DNA from 2 places in the Exiguobacterium sp. SH1S21 genome. Region 2 is predicted to be linked to the other one. Evidence: riboswitches for the same ligand, from Rfam matches in the RefSeq annotation. Region 2 holds a riboswitch; the other holds the start of a gene.
The links. A riboswitch is a leader RNA that binds a small molecule or an ion and turns the genes downstream of it on or off. The one in region 2 is predicted to bind FMN.

Region 1: another riboswitch for FMN. It lies ahead of ribD (bifunctional diaminohydroxyphosphoribosylaminopyrimidine deaminase/5-amino-6-(5-phosphoribosylamino)uracil reductase RibD); the one in region 2 lies ahead of EVJ24_RS11795 (ECF transporter S component).

Annotation. Positions count from the first base shown of each region.
Region 1 is NZ_SJUY01000001.1:81,619-88,600, forward strand. Features, by position in the region: gene ribE (riboflavin synthase) at 1-362, opposite strand, end outside; gene ribD (bifunctional diaminohydroxyphosphoribosylaminopyrimidine deaminase/5-amino-6-(5-phosphoribosylamino)uracil reductase RibD) at 343-1,425, opposite strand; FMN riboswitch at 1,576-1,718, opposite strand; gene EVJ24_RS00480 (undecaprenyl-diphosphate phosphatase) at 1,810-2,622, opposite strand; gene EVJ24_RS00485 (homing endonuclease associated repeat-containing protein) at 3,074-3,715, shown strand; gene EVJ24_RS00490 (GGDEF domain-containing protein) at 3,760-5,442, opposite strand; gene EVJ24_RS00495 (DegV family protein) at 5,563-6,393, opposite strand; gene EVJ24_RS00500 (ABC transporter ATP-binding protein) at 6,571-6,982, shown strand, end outside.
Region 2 is NZ_SJUY01000008.1:125,612-132,593, reverse strand. Features, by position in the region: gene EVJ24_RS11820 (YuiB family protein) at 1-1, opposite strand, end outside; gene EVJ24_RS11815 (NAD(P)/FAD-dependent oxidoreductase) at 131-1,342, opposite strand; gene EVJ24_RS11810 (NAD(P)/FAD-dependent oxidoreductase) at 1,611-2,588, shown strand; gene EVJ24_RS11805 (epimerase) at 2,629-3,483, opposite strand; gene EVJ24_RS11800 (HesB/IscA family protein) at 3,593-3,949, opposite strand; FMN riboswitch at 4,047-4,188, shown strand; gene EVJ24_RS11795 (ECF transporter S component) at 4,349-4,936, shown strand; gene EVJ24_RS11790 (NupC/NupG family nucleoside CNT transporter) at 5,047-6,258, opposite strand; gene EVJ24_RS11785 (YuzB family protein) at 6,458-6,694, opposite strand; gene EVJ24_RS11780 (NAD(P)/FAD-dependent oxidoreductase) at 6,791-6,982, shown strand, end outside.

The DNA of each region.
Region 1 (6,982 bases), on a different contig from region 2:
TCGATGTAGACCGCGTTCGCGAGCGGACGCTTCTTGACGATGCGACCGACCCCGTCGACGTGTCCCGAGACGAAGTGACCGCCGAAGCGACCGTTCGCCGGCATCGCCCGCTCGAGGTTGACGTCCGTTCCAGGGCGGACCCCATCTAGACTGGACGCTTTGAGCGTCTCCGGCATGACGTCGACGGCAAAACTCGTTTGATCAAACGCCGTCACGGTCAGGCAAATCCCGTTCACCGAGATGCTGTCGCCGAGCTTCACGTCTTCTAGCACGATCTTGCCCGCGAGCGTGAGCCGTAGCGACGGACCGTTCCGCTTCACAGCTTTCACACTGCCGATTTCTTCAACGATTCCCGTGAACATCGGACTCCCCCTTTCTCATGACGAGCTTGATATCGGTACCGACAGTCTCGACCGAGCCGATCGCGAAGCGCTCGATCGCATCTAACGGCCCGGCTTGGCTCGAGCGATAGACGCCTCGGTTCCCACCGAACACGCGCGGTGACTGATACATGACCCATTCGTCGACGTATCGTCCGTCAAAGAGTGACGTCACGAGCGTCGGTCCCGCCTCGATGAGCAAACGGCCGACACCGCGACCATGCAAGTCACGAAGGACGTTGTCGAGTGTCGAATAGTCGGCAAGCTCGACACCGTTTCGCGCGAGCTCGGTCCGTTTCACTTCATCATCGGACAGCGTATAGACGAGCACCGGCACGTCTTTCGCGCTCCGGACGAGCTGACTCGCGAGCGGTAAGCGGAGCTCGCGGTCGAGGACGACCCGAAGCGGCTGACGTGTCGGCGTGTCGAGCCGGACGGTCAAGGCCGGGTCGTCGGCGAGCACGGTCCCGATTCCAGTCAAGACGGCATCGACCGTCGCCCGTAGTTCGTGGACGTCACGTCTCGCTTCAGTCCCGGTCACCCACTGGCTCTCACCCGTGTCGAGCGCGACTTTCCCGTCTAGGCTCGTCGCCGTCTTTAATACGACGTACGGCCGTTTCGTCTCAAGCGAACGTAGGAACGCCGGATTGAGCGCACAGGCCTCGTCTTCGAGCAGACCGACTTCGACGTCAATCCCCGCCGCCTTCAAACGGGCGACACCTTTCCCTGCGACGAGCGGGTTCGGGTCTTCCATCGCGATGACGGCGCGCTTGATGCCCGACTCGATCAGCAAGTCGGCACATGGCGACGTTTTCCCGTAGTGCGAGCACGGCTCGAGCGTGACGTAAATCGTCGCACCGTATGCGGACGCACCGGCCATGCGAATGGCGTGCACTTCGGCGTGCGGTTCACCGGCCTTCAAATGGGCACCGAATCCGACGACGCGACCGTCTTTGACGACGACGGCCCCGACGAGCGGGTTCACACCGGTCTGTCCGGTAGCGGACTTGGCCAATTGGATTGCTTGTTGCATGTACTGTTGCATCGTTCTCCCTCCTTGTTTCGCACAAACAAAAAGACCCTAAGGATGTCCTTAGGGTCTCGGCGGGAGGTTTCAGTCGTCATTGGTCAGACCAAATAAACGTTTTCTTTACAGAAAAACGTACGACGAAGCACAGGTCACGAGGACCTGTCTTTTTTCCTTCTCCCATCCAGACTATACTGTCGGCTCTAGAATCGCACTAGATCCACCGTTCGCACACGTGCGCCCGGGTCACGGACTTAGGGCTCGCGCCCATCACCGCCGGTTGGGAATTGCACCCGACCCCGAAGGAATATTTGTTTGTACGCATTTACTTTAGCGCAAAAAAGAATCGAAGGCAAAAATAAAAGTGCAAAAAAGCGCCACTCCGATGAGTAGCGCTTCCAATCAAGCCAAGAACAAGACGACGAGCAAACCGACGATCCAGCAATAGAACGAGAAGTACTTGAGTTCACCCTTCGCCATGATGTGCTGGAACCATTTGAGCGAGATGGCCGTCAGCGCGTACGAGGCGATGAACGCCAAGACGAGCGGACCGAACAGATCACGTGTCGCCGGGTCGGTAAAGAGTGCCGGCCCGTCCAAGATCATCGTCCCGAGACTGACCGGGATGAACAAGAAGAACGAGAACCGAAGCGCCGACTCTTGTTTAATGCCGAGCAACATCGCCATGACGATCGTGGCACCCGAGCGGCTGATCCCTGGGATGAGCGCGACCGCTTGGGCGAGACCGATCAAGATGGCGTCACGTAACGTGATGCCGCCGTCACCTTTATTGCCGCGCATGTTGCGGATGAACCAAAGTGCGACCCCGGTCAAAATCAATGTGTAGCCGACCGTCGCGACGCCGCTGAGCGTCTCACCGATCCAATCGCCGAACAACACGCCGAGCACGCCGGCCGGTACGGTCGCGACGAGCAAGAGACCGATGAACTTGACGTCGATCATCGTATCCTCGCTGCGGTCTTTCTTAAATAAGAACGTCCACAGACTGACGACGAGCCGGACGACATCTTGGCGATAAATCGTCAAGACGGCAAGGAGCGACGCAAAGTTGACGAAAATTTCGAACGACAGTCCCGGTAATTCGATGTTGAACAGCTCTTGGAAGATGACCAAGTGACCGCTCGACGAGATCGGGATCGGCTCCGTAAACCCTTGGACGAGACCAAGCAGCAAGTAAAATAACCATATTGTCATATCATAATATCCTCTTTTCTCAAATTCGCTCAATGCGGCTATTTTAGCAGAATCACAGTTTCATTGACCACCCTTAAAAAAAAATTCGTATATTTTGAAAACTTTTATTGATTAGTCTGAAAATTAAATTTATTATAGAGGAGTACTCAACTGGACAACGGTGATGACCCCATTGTCCAGTTGGGTACATTTTTGTATGGAATTCATATAAATTACCAAAAATAAAACTTTTTGTTTACAAATGAACCCATATAATATTAAATTTGTAATATACCTGTTACCTTTTTTTTCAATCTTTCATCCGACTTTAGACCTATCACGTCCCATTTTTAACATAAAAAACTTACAAAGGCGCTTATAAATCGTAAAAACTATCCGATAGTATGATTGTAGAAGCACTTTCGTCATCATTGTCGGTTCAGATATGAGTCCATGGAAGGAGGAACCATCATTGAGTCAAACGCTATCCACTAATACTCATCACTTATCAACCGAACAGCAACGCATGATTCACTGTATTCGTTTGCTCGGGGATTTATTAAAGGAACGTCCTCGTCGCTCTGTCTATCGTCGTTTCGCGATGGAGCAAAACTGGCCGTCTCCCGAATCGATCATTCGACAGTTTGGATCATGGGCCGAGGCACTCGCTATCGCCGGCTATGAATGGCATGGGGAGATCGCCGTTGATTTACCCGATAAAATGCCAAAATATACACGCGACGATATCGTCGAGACGCTTGCCCTCTATTCACGGGACATGGGTTCGATCATCACGCTGAAAAAATATCAAGAATGGCGGAAACTACACCCGAAAGCACCGAGCCATTACCACATCGTCAAGACGTTCGGTTCGTGGCATGATGCCTGCGCCGAAGCCGGGCTGGAGGCGAGCGTGACTTACTCGAAGTCAGAGTTGTCGAACGCTCTTCGAGAAGCGATTCATGAGATGGGCTTCTCTCTTTCATTCGAGGCGTACCGAGAATGGGCAAAACGCAACAACAAGCCATCTACGAAAGCGATCTTGCATCGTTACGGCTCTTGGTCCGCTGCCATCCATGCGGTCGAGTCCGACATGTTCAGCCAGAAATCATAATCATTCATTCAAAAAGGAGAACCGTTTAACGGTCCTCCTTTTTTTCATTGAATTCGTTCGGTCGACGTGTCCCGGTAATGGGCGACACGGTCGCGACCGTTAAACTTCGCCCCGACGTACATCGCCCGGTCGGCATGTCGCAACACCGTATCGAGCTCTTCATATTCATGAATCGTCTCGATGCCGATGCTCGCCGTCACTTGGACTTTGATTCCTTCCGTTCCGAACGGGTGTGACCGGAGCGCTTGCCGAATCTTCTCACCGGTCACAATCCCCGCCGCTTCGTTCGTCCTCGGGAACACGAAGACGAACTCTTCGCCGCCGTAACGCGTGACGAGGTCACTGCTCCGGACGAGCCGGTTGAACAGGACCCCCGCTTCAATCAACACTTCGTCACCGAACGCATGGCCGTATGTATCGTTAATCGATTTGAAATGGTCGAGGTCGATCAAAAAGACCGACAACGGATACGATGCGACGTCGTTCAACCGCTCTTTCGTCCAACGTTTCAACGCCCGTTGGTTCGGCAACCCGGTCAACGGATCGGTCAGACTCTCGTGCTGGAGCCGATCCCGTTCGTCGATCCGCTCGAGTGACCATGACAGCGTCTTGAGCAAACGGTGGATCTCGACCGCGAGCGCCTCATCGTAGGCCCCGTTCGCCGTCGTCGAAATCATACAGCTGACCGCGTTCGTCGTGCTCGTCACCGGTTGAATGACGAGCGCGGAATGATGCAGTTCGCTTTGGTTCGCCTGAAGCTCCGGGTGCCACTCGTGGAGCGAATCGTACAGAAAGTACGGCTCACTCGCGTCACGGTGCCGTTCGAGCGTATACGCATCAGCGACCGCTTCCGCTTTCCGCCCCCGTACATCATAAAACGTCTGGTCCCCGTCACGATTGATTTGAAGCCAACCGCGTTCGACCTCGACGATTTCCCGTAACCCGTTCCAAAACTTTTCAATTAACAACGCTTCGCTGTCGACGCGATAGAGCTGTTCTTTTAATCGCTCGACTTGATCGATCTTCGATTGCGTCTCTTCTGTCTGCGTCGCTTTCGACAACGCCAGCTTTAAAATCGACAAGAGCAGGAACGTCGCCATCAACCCGACATACCCGAACAGTTGGAACGCCTCGAGCGCGATCATCGTGAACAACAGCTCGAGCGAGATGACGAGCCAATCGAACCGTAATAGCCGCCACATGATCGGTAGCGGGATCCGCTCCCCGACCAAGAACCGGGACATGACGAAGCTGAAGCCGAGGACGAGATAAAGGACCGCTAAGAAGCTGAGCAACGCCGCACCTTGCTCGAGCAAGTGGACGGTCGATCCGATCTCACCTCCGAGCGAAAAGTAGACGAGACCCGGGATGACAAGAACCATCGCCTCGATCAACGTGTTGAGCGGATAAAAGTGTAAGAAGCGCCGGCGGCCGACTTTTTTGTTGAACGTCCGTGCCTGAAATGTCAACAACAGCAACTGCCCCATCAAAATTGCCGGGACGAGCCCGTACAAGAAGAACGTCATGAAGACGAACAGCTCGTGGAATGTGAAGTGCAGGTGCCGCCGCTTTAACGGGTTGATGACGAACAAGGCACCGAGCGTGTAGATGAACCAGAAGAACGCCCAATCGAACGTTTCTAGATCGGTCCACGTGTAATAGGCGATCCCGATGAAGACGAGCGACCATGAGAGCCAGCTCCTTATGAGATACTTCCGAAATCGCATCGTCTCCCCCCTTTTCTTGTAACATTCTTTAATAGTATGAAGGGTTTTGGGGAAACATTCCAGTCGTTGTTTGAAAGTTGTGACAATGAAAAAACCGTGGCGCACGCCACGGTCTGTCCGTTATTTCGCTTTCAAATAAGAAATACCGATCGAGCCGGACCCAGTATGGGCCCCGAGCAGCGGCGCAAGCGTGTCGACGCGGATCGGCACCTTGTCGCCGAGCTCCCGCTTCCATGACTCCGCAAGCTCCGGCACGTTCCCGTGGAAGATTGAGACGTCCGTACATTCGCCTGACTCGATCGCCGCCCGGATGACCTCGAACAAGTGGGCTTGCGCCTTTTTATACGTCCGTACGGTCTGATACGGGACGATGAGCCCGTCCTCGAAGCGGAGCACCGGCTTCAGCTGCAGCATGTTGCCGATGAGCGCTTTTGATTTCGAGATGCGTCCACCTTTTTGCATTTGCGTCAAATTCTGAATCGTCAGTTCAATCCGGACGTCCTCGACGCGCTGTTTCATATACGCCTCGACGTCATCAAGGGCTTCTCCGCGCTCGACGCGCTCGATCAATTCCTCGAGCAACAGACCCATCGTATAAATACCCGACCGTGAATCGATGGCGAGCAGCTTGAACTCGGCGATCTCGGCTCCTTGGATCGACGCAGAGTACGTGCCGCTCAAGTCAGACGACAGATGGACGGCGATGCCCATGTCATACTTCGGCTTCAACTCTTCATACAACGTGGCGAAATCCCCGATTGCCGGTTGGCTCGTCGAGACGCGCTCGCCGGCATCGATCCAGTCGTACACCGTCTCAGCGTCGACGTCGATACCGTCTTTATAAGGTTGATCGCCCTTGACGACGTAAAGCGGGACGATATGGATGTCTGGGTGGTGTTTGATCGAATCTGGCAGGACGACCGTGCTGTCCGTGATGTAGGCAATTTTCATGTGAGCCTCTCCTTTAAAATCGTAATTAGTACCTGGTAGTATGATTTTATCACAGGTGAAACGGTTTCACTAATTTTTCAAAAAATGTACCCGTCTTCGTCAAACGTTCAAATCTCCCAGGTCCACAATCCGTCCGAAACGGGTAAAAGATAACATGGACAAAGGAGGCGTTTTTTAATGATTCGAATCGAGAACGTCAATAAGATTTACAAGACCGGTGACATTGAGACGGCCGCCTTGAAAGACGTCGACTTGACGATCAACGACGGGGCGTTCGTCGTCATCCTCGGCCCGAGCGGCAGCGGCAAGAGTACGCTCTTGAACGTCATCAGCGGGCTTGATACGGTCACGTCCGGGAACATCACGTTCGATGACACCGTCTTGACCGACCTGTCCCCGGAACAGATGACGGCGTTTCGGCGCGACCATCTCGGCTTCATCTTCCAACAATACAATCTGCTCCAAAACTTGACCGTCTTCGAAAATATCCAAATCGGGGCCGACCTGTCGACGCAACCGCTCGGCATCGACGAGCTGTTAGAGCAGGTCGGGCTGTCGCCTTCGCGCGACAAGTACCCGTACCAACTGT
Region 2 (6,982 bases):
TGTGATTGCCCCCTTTTCCCGTTGTCTATTATACCGAAAAGAAATCCGCTTGGTCAAAGAAGTTCACTGAATCGTTGACATGAAAAAACAGCCCGTTCAAATGAACAGGCTGCTCGTCGGCTCAACCGAATCAGAATTTACCTTTTTTAAGGACGAGACCATATTTTTTGAGCTCGATAAAGTGTTTGTTGTCGATGACTTTCTTCATAAATGAAGCGTTACGACCGAAGATCTTTTTGCCCATGACGATTCCGATTCCATCGTTATGACCAAGTGACGCGACCGTCCCTTTGCTCTCATACGTGAACTTCGAAGTCGACTTGCCGTTGATGAGCGCAGCGATGTTTTTCGCCACGTTGTGCGCTTGTTGCGTCGCGATTTGTGCCGTCGGCGGGTACGGACGGTTCGAGACAGGATCCATGACAGCTGAGCAGTCACCGATGATGAAGACGTTATCGTGGCCAGGGGCACGGTTGTCCGCCTCGACCATGACACGGTTACGGACCGCTTCGAAGCCAGACTTCTCAACGATCGGGCTGCCGCTGACGCCGCCTGTCCAAAGGATCGTGTTCGCTGCGATCGTCTCCGTCGTCTCACCTTTGAGTGGACCGAACGTGACGACACCTGGCTCTACACCTTTGATGCCGTTGCCGAGTTTCATCTCGACGCCGTTACGCTCGAGCCATTTTTGCGCATACGTCGTGAGTTCCGGGTCGAACCCTGGAAGAACCGTTGGCGCTGCCTCGATGTTAACGATGCGGACCGCTTCACGGGGAACATCGTACTGTTTGCAAAGTTCAGGGACACGGTTGACGAGCTCACCGAGGAACTCGATACCTGTGAATCCGGCACCACCGACGACGATCGTGACGAATGAACGGTCAGATGATCCGTTCGTCTTGTATTGTGCGAACGAGTACTCGATATGTTCTTTAATTTTACGAACGCTGTTGAGCGAGTTGATCGTCATCGCGTTCTCTTTAAGGCCCGGGATACCAAACGTTTCCGGTACGCCACCGAGGGCGAAGACGACGTAATCGTACTCGACAGTCGATCCGTCTTCGAGCATCACTTGTTTAGCTGTAGTATCGACGCGATCGACGATCCCTTTGACAAATTTAACGCGTGACGCATTGACGACGTCGTTAATGTAGACACGAGCCTGCTCAGGCTTCATCGTTCCAGCCGCCGGCTCATGAAGCCAAGTCGTTTGGTAATGGTAATCGTGTTTGTTGATCAACGTGATGTTTGCATCTCCAGCTGCAAGCGTCTTCTGAAGGTTTACTGCCGTGATGAGTCCACCGAAACCTGCGCCGAGGATAACAATGTTAGGTCGTTTCATGTTCATTTCCACCTTATTTTAAAAGTTTTGTTTTCCTGAACAACTATGTTGTGTGTTTTTTCACATAGACGTTCACAATAAAGCCTAATTCTTGTTCAACCAATGTTCACAATTGCTTCCCGTTCATTGTACGACGTTTAATCCGTTTTCTCAATGAAAAAGCTTATCTTCTTGAATTTTTTTCGAAAGTATTGCATCTTTGTACTGAATGGATTTAGTTCACGTTAGACCATATAATAGAAGTACACGCTTCATGAGGAGGAATTCGATGAAATCGACGAAAGATGTAGTCATTATCGGTGGTGGTCCAATCGGACTGTTCACCGCATTTTATGCAGGTATGCGCCAACTCGATGCGACGTTGATCGAAAGCTTGCCACAACTAGGCGGGCAATTATCGACGCTCTATCCAGAGAAATATATTTATGACATCGCCGGCTTCCCGAAAGTGAAGGCCCAAGATCTAGTCGACCAACTGAAAGCGCAAGCCGATCAGTTCGAACAAGATTATCGCCTTGGCGAGACGGTCGAAACGGTCGAGCGACTCGAAGACGGTACGTTCCACATCTCGACGAACAAGGACGAGTACCATACGAAAGCGATCATCATCACAGCCGGCAACGGCGCGTTCGCCGCACGTCCGCTCGGACTCGACGGTTGTGAAGATTATGCGAACCTTCATTACTTCGTCGACAGCATGGAGAAATTCCGCGACCGTCGCGTCATGATTGCCGGCGGCGGCGACTCGGCCGTTGACTGGGCACTCATGCTCGAAGGTATCGCCAAAGAAGTCCATATCGTCCACCGTCGTGACCGCTTCCGGGCTCACGAGCATACGGTCGAACAAATGAAGGCCTCGACGATCAACGTCTGGACGCCTTATAATATCGAATCGCTCTCAGGTGCGACCCATATCGAGTCGGTCGAACTGACGGACAAAGACGGCGCATCGAAGTTCGTCGACATCGACGACTTGATTTGTAACTACGGATTCGTCTCATCGCTCGGCCCGATCAAAAACTGGGGCATGGAGTTTGAGAAAAACACGATCCGTGTCGACTCACGAATGGAGACCACAGTCGCAGGCATCTTCGCTTGCGGTGACATCGCCACGTACGAAGGCAAAGTGAAATTGATCGCGACCGGCTTCGGTGAAGCACCGATCGCCGTCAACCAAGTGAAGCAGCTCGTCGACCCGACAGCGCGTCACCCACAACATTCAACCTCGGTATTTGCCGGGAAATAAAGACTGGCCTCTCATCTGCGAACGATGAGAGGCCGTTTTTTCATTTGCGGATCGTTTGAATGATGACACGGTCAATCCAATCATCGAGTTGCGTGAACACGAAGCCAGCTTTTTTCGCCTCGGCGTTCGACATGTAGTAGTCGACGTCCGTATCGTACGGGGACGACTCCCCATCCTTAATGATTTGGACCGGTTTACCGATATGCTGTCCAATTCGTTCCATAAGCGCACCTAGCGAGATGAGGCCGTCGCTCGCGGCGTTGAACGGCCCCCTCACATCGGCACGGCCGACCCATTCCAAGAAAGCTGCCGCCTCGAAACTCGAGATGAATCCCATCAACGCCTCCGGGTGATGTAATACGATCGGTTCTTCGTTCCGAACCGCGTCGACATAAAATTTTAACCGGTCGGTGTAATCATCCGGCCCTAGGACGATCGGCAAACGCACCGTCGTGACCGGGAACGAGGCCCGATGGAAGAAGTACGATTCGGCCTCTCGTTTCCCTTGTCCGTAATCGTGTTCCGCGTCGAGGTGATATTCATGATGGAGCGGATTGAAGTCACTCTCTTTTAAAGCTGCCTCTGGCGCATAGACGGACATCGTCGACGTGAGCACATATTTCCCGACCCGGTCCATGAAGGCATCTGTCGCGATCTTCGCCTGATACGGATTGAAACAAATATTGTCGTAGACGAGGTCATACTCGTTGCGTGCGAGGTCTTTCATCGTCGCGACCGACTGACGGTCGCCTTTAATGGAGCGGATGCCTTCCGCTTCCGGCACTTGCAGCTGTCCGCGTGTGACAATCGTCACGTCGTCCCCGGCTTCAGCGAGCCGCAGTGCGAGCCGTTTCCCAAAGTAACGTGAGCCACCAAAAATCAACACTTTCCTCATCACTCCTACCCCCTTCTCATCCTTCTTCCACCAATATTCCCGTTCATTTCCTCTCATTAACATACTCACCAAAAAAGGTTGCCGAACATGTCGGCAACCCGTCTATCGTTTAGCAATCCCCGGGCGTGCCGGCGTTCGCCGCCGTCCGGAAACTCGAGCCGCAACCGCACGTCGCGATCGCGTTCGGGTTTTTGATCGTGAAGCCGCCACCGAGCATCGACTGCTTATAGTCGATTTCGAGCCCGTCGACGACACCGTGATCAGCTTCGGCGACGATGACGCGGACGCCATGATGGTCGAACTGAACATCCTTGTCCGTCTTGTCTTCATCGAACCCCATCCCGTAGGATAGGCCGGTACACCCACCACCTTGGACTTTAATGCGTAAGAACTGGGCTTCAGGGCGTTCGGTCTGTTTCATCATATCGATGACTTGTAGTGCGGCTGGTTCTGTCAAATGAATCATCTGAACTCCTCCTCATTTATCTTCACTTCAAGTCAACTGACTTGTGATTTTGTGAAATATCTTGTATAACTAAACTGTAACAAAAAAAATTAAATCGTTCCATCTTCGGGGCAGGGTGAAATTCCCGACCGGCGGTATTGAAGACAAGATCTTCTCAGCCCGTGAGCGAGCAAGGCGTTGCTTGCTGATTTCGTGAGATTCGAAAGCCGACAGTAAAGTCTGGATGGGAGAAGATGGCGGCATCCGACCGATATTCGGATGTTTTCTTTGGCGTGGGCATTCCTACGTGAGAAAACATCTATTTCGTATGCGCGTAAACTCTCCCGATTGTATGATGCAATCGGGTTTTTCTATGCGACGGGTGCCATTCATCAAGGAGCGACAAAAGGAGAGATTTTGATGAAAACAACGCGCAACAAACGATTGACAACACTGGTGACGCTATCGATGCTCGGGGCAATTTCATTCGTCCTCATGCTCTTTAACTTCCCGCTGCCTTTCCTACCGCCATTCCTAAAAGTGGATTTCAGTGACATCCCAGCGCTCGTCGCCGGAATCGTCTTCTCGCCACTAGCAGGCGTCGTGGTCGTCGCTCTAAAAAACGTCCTCTACTATGTCTTTAACGGTGGCGGCGTTCCGGTCGGTGAAGTCGCGAACTTCTTTGCAGGTGTCGCATTCATGTATCCGGTCGCTTGGTTCTACCATAAACGTAAAACGAATAAAGCGCTCGCTTCAGGCCTCGTGGCCGGTACGATCACGATGGCGCTCAGCTTGGCGATTTTGAACTATCTACTCATCTTACCAGCTTACGCGTTCTTCTTCGGAATGACCGAGATGGCCGATCCAGCAGTCAAGACGAACCTCGTCCTGTACGGTATCTTACCGTTCAACTTGATTAAGGCATTATTGATCACCGCCTTGTTCGTCCCGCTCTTCCTGAAGTTGAAGCCGTGGATCGAACGTCAACAAATGCAACTGCAAGCGTAACGCCAAATCATCCAAAGGAAACATTCCTTGGGTGATTTTTTGTGTTCAATATATGGAGACCACAAACAAGAGCGCCCACCGGAGTGAGCGCTCTTGTTTGTGAATAACGATTAGAGAAGAAGACCAGCGAGAGTCGCTGACATCAAGTTCGCAAGCGTACCTGCGAGAATCGCGAGGACACCCATACGTGCGATGTCGTTACGACGGTTCGGAGCCATACCACCAAGACCACCGAGAAGGATAGCGAGTGATGAGATGTTGGCGAATCCACAGAGTGCGAACGCGATCATCGCTTCTGTACGAGCTGACAAATCACCTGAACCGATGATCGGTGCGAACTCAGAGAAGGCAACGAATTCGTTCAAGACGAGTTTTTGTCCAAGGAAGCTACCGAATTGTACGGCATCTGCCCATGGCACACCGATGACGAACGCGAGCGGTGCAAACACATAACCGAGAATCAATTGAAGTGAGAGACCGTCAAAGCCGAACAAGCCACCGATTCCACCGAGGATCAAGTTGACGAGTGCGATCAATGAAACGAAGGCAAGAAGCATCGCACCGACATTCAATGCGAGGAACAAACCGTCTGACGCACCGCGAGCGGCCGCATCGACGAAGTTTGCTGCTTTATCTTCTTCATCTTCAGCAATTTCGATATCATCATCCGGTACATCCGTTTCCGGAACGATGATTTTTGCAAACATCAAACCGGCAGGCGCGGCCATGAAGCTCGCGGCGAGCAAGTACTCGAGCGGAACACCGAGTGCGGCATATCCAGCAAGTACCGAACCGGCAACTGATGCGAGACCACCAACCATGACGGCAAACAATTCAGATTGTGTCATTGTTGGAAGGTAAGGCTTGATGACGAGCGGTGCTTCCGTCTGACCGACGAAGATGTTCGCCGTCGCTGAAAGCGATTCTTTACGTGACGTTCCGAGTGCTTTTGCAAGTGCCGTACCGAGGATACGGATGACCCATTGCATGACGCCGATGTAGTAAAGAAAGGCAATTAAAGAAGACATAAAGATGATGATCGGTAAGACTTGGAACGCGAAGACGAAGTTGTCTCCCCCGACAGCCGTACCGAAGACGAAGCTGATTCCGGCGTTCGCCGTGTTCAAGACGTTTTGGACGCCTCCTGAGATCCATTCCAACGCTGTGCGTCCTGCCGATGTGAAGAGGACGAGGAATGCAAATGTAAACTGCACCGCGAAAGCGGCAAGGACTGTACGCCATTTGATGGCTTTACGGTTGGTCGAGAAGATGTAAGCGATTCCAATTAGTGCCAAAATACCAACCACGCTCATGATATTCATTGGTGTTGTGCTCCTTTCATATTGAAAACCCGATAATTGTGTTATACCCGAACCAAGATGTGCCCTACCGTTTGAAACGCTTTCTTTTTGTGTTGTTAAACGTCAGACAACCTACATTCGAACCTCTTAGAATATACCAAACCGTTTTAAAAAAAGCAACGGGTCAAAAAGAAAAAAGTTTGAGAAATCTCAAACTTTTTTACCAGGCTATCTCTTCGATTTTTTCATACACGTTCGTAACGAGTTGCTCCGGCGTCTCCCCGATCACGACTTCTCCGTCGACGAGACAGAACAAGTCGAGCGAGCAGACCCCACAGTAGCCGGTACAGCCATATTCGACGACGTCTAGGTCAGGATCGGACTCTAGTTTGGCCCGGGCGATCTGTGAACCCATCGCTAAGTTCGAGGCACAAAACTCGATGATCGGATTCATCATTTTTTTCACCGTCTTTCTTCCCCTATTGCGGGAAAATGGTTCTTCTACGAGGTATTATATCATGGTACAGTTAGAGAGTAACAAAGGGGGATTTTTATGCGCAAATTAGTCGTCTTAGGAGGCGGTTACGGGGGTATGCGTGTAATCGAACGCGTCCTCGGCCATCAGCTGAAGGACGTATCGATCACATTAATCGACCGTCTACCTTATCACGGATTAAAAACAGAGTATTATGCACTAGCCGCAGGAACGGTATCCGATCGTGACATCCGTGTCGATTTCCCGGAA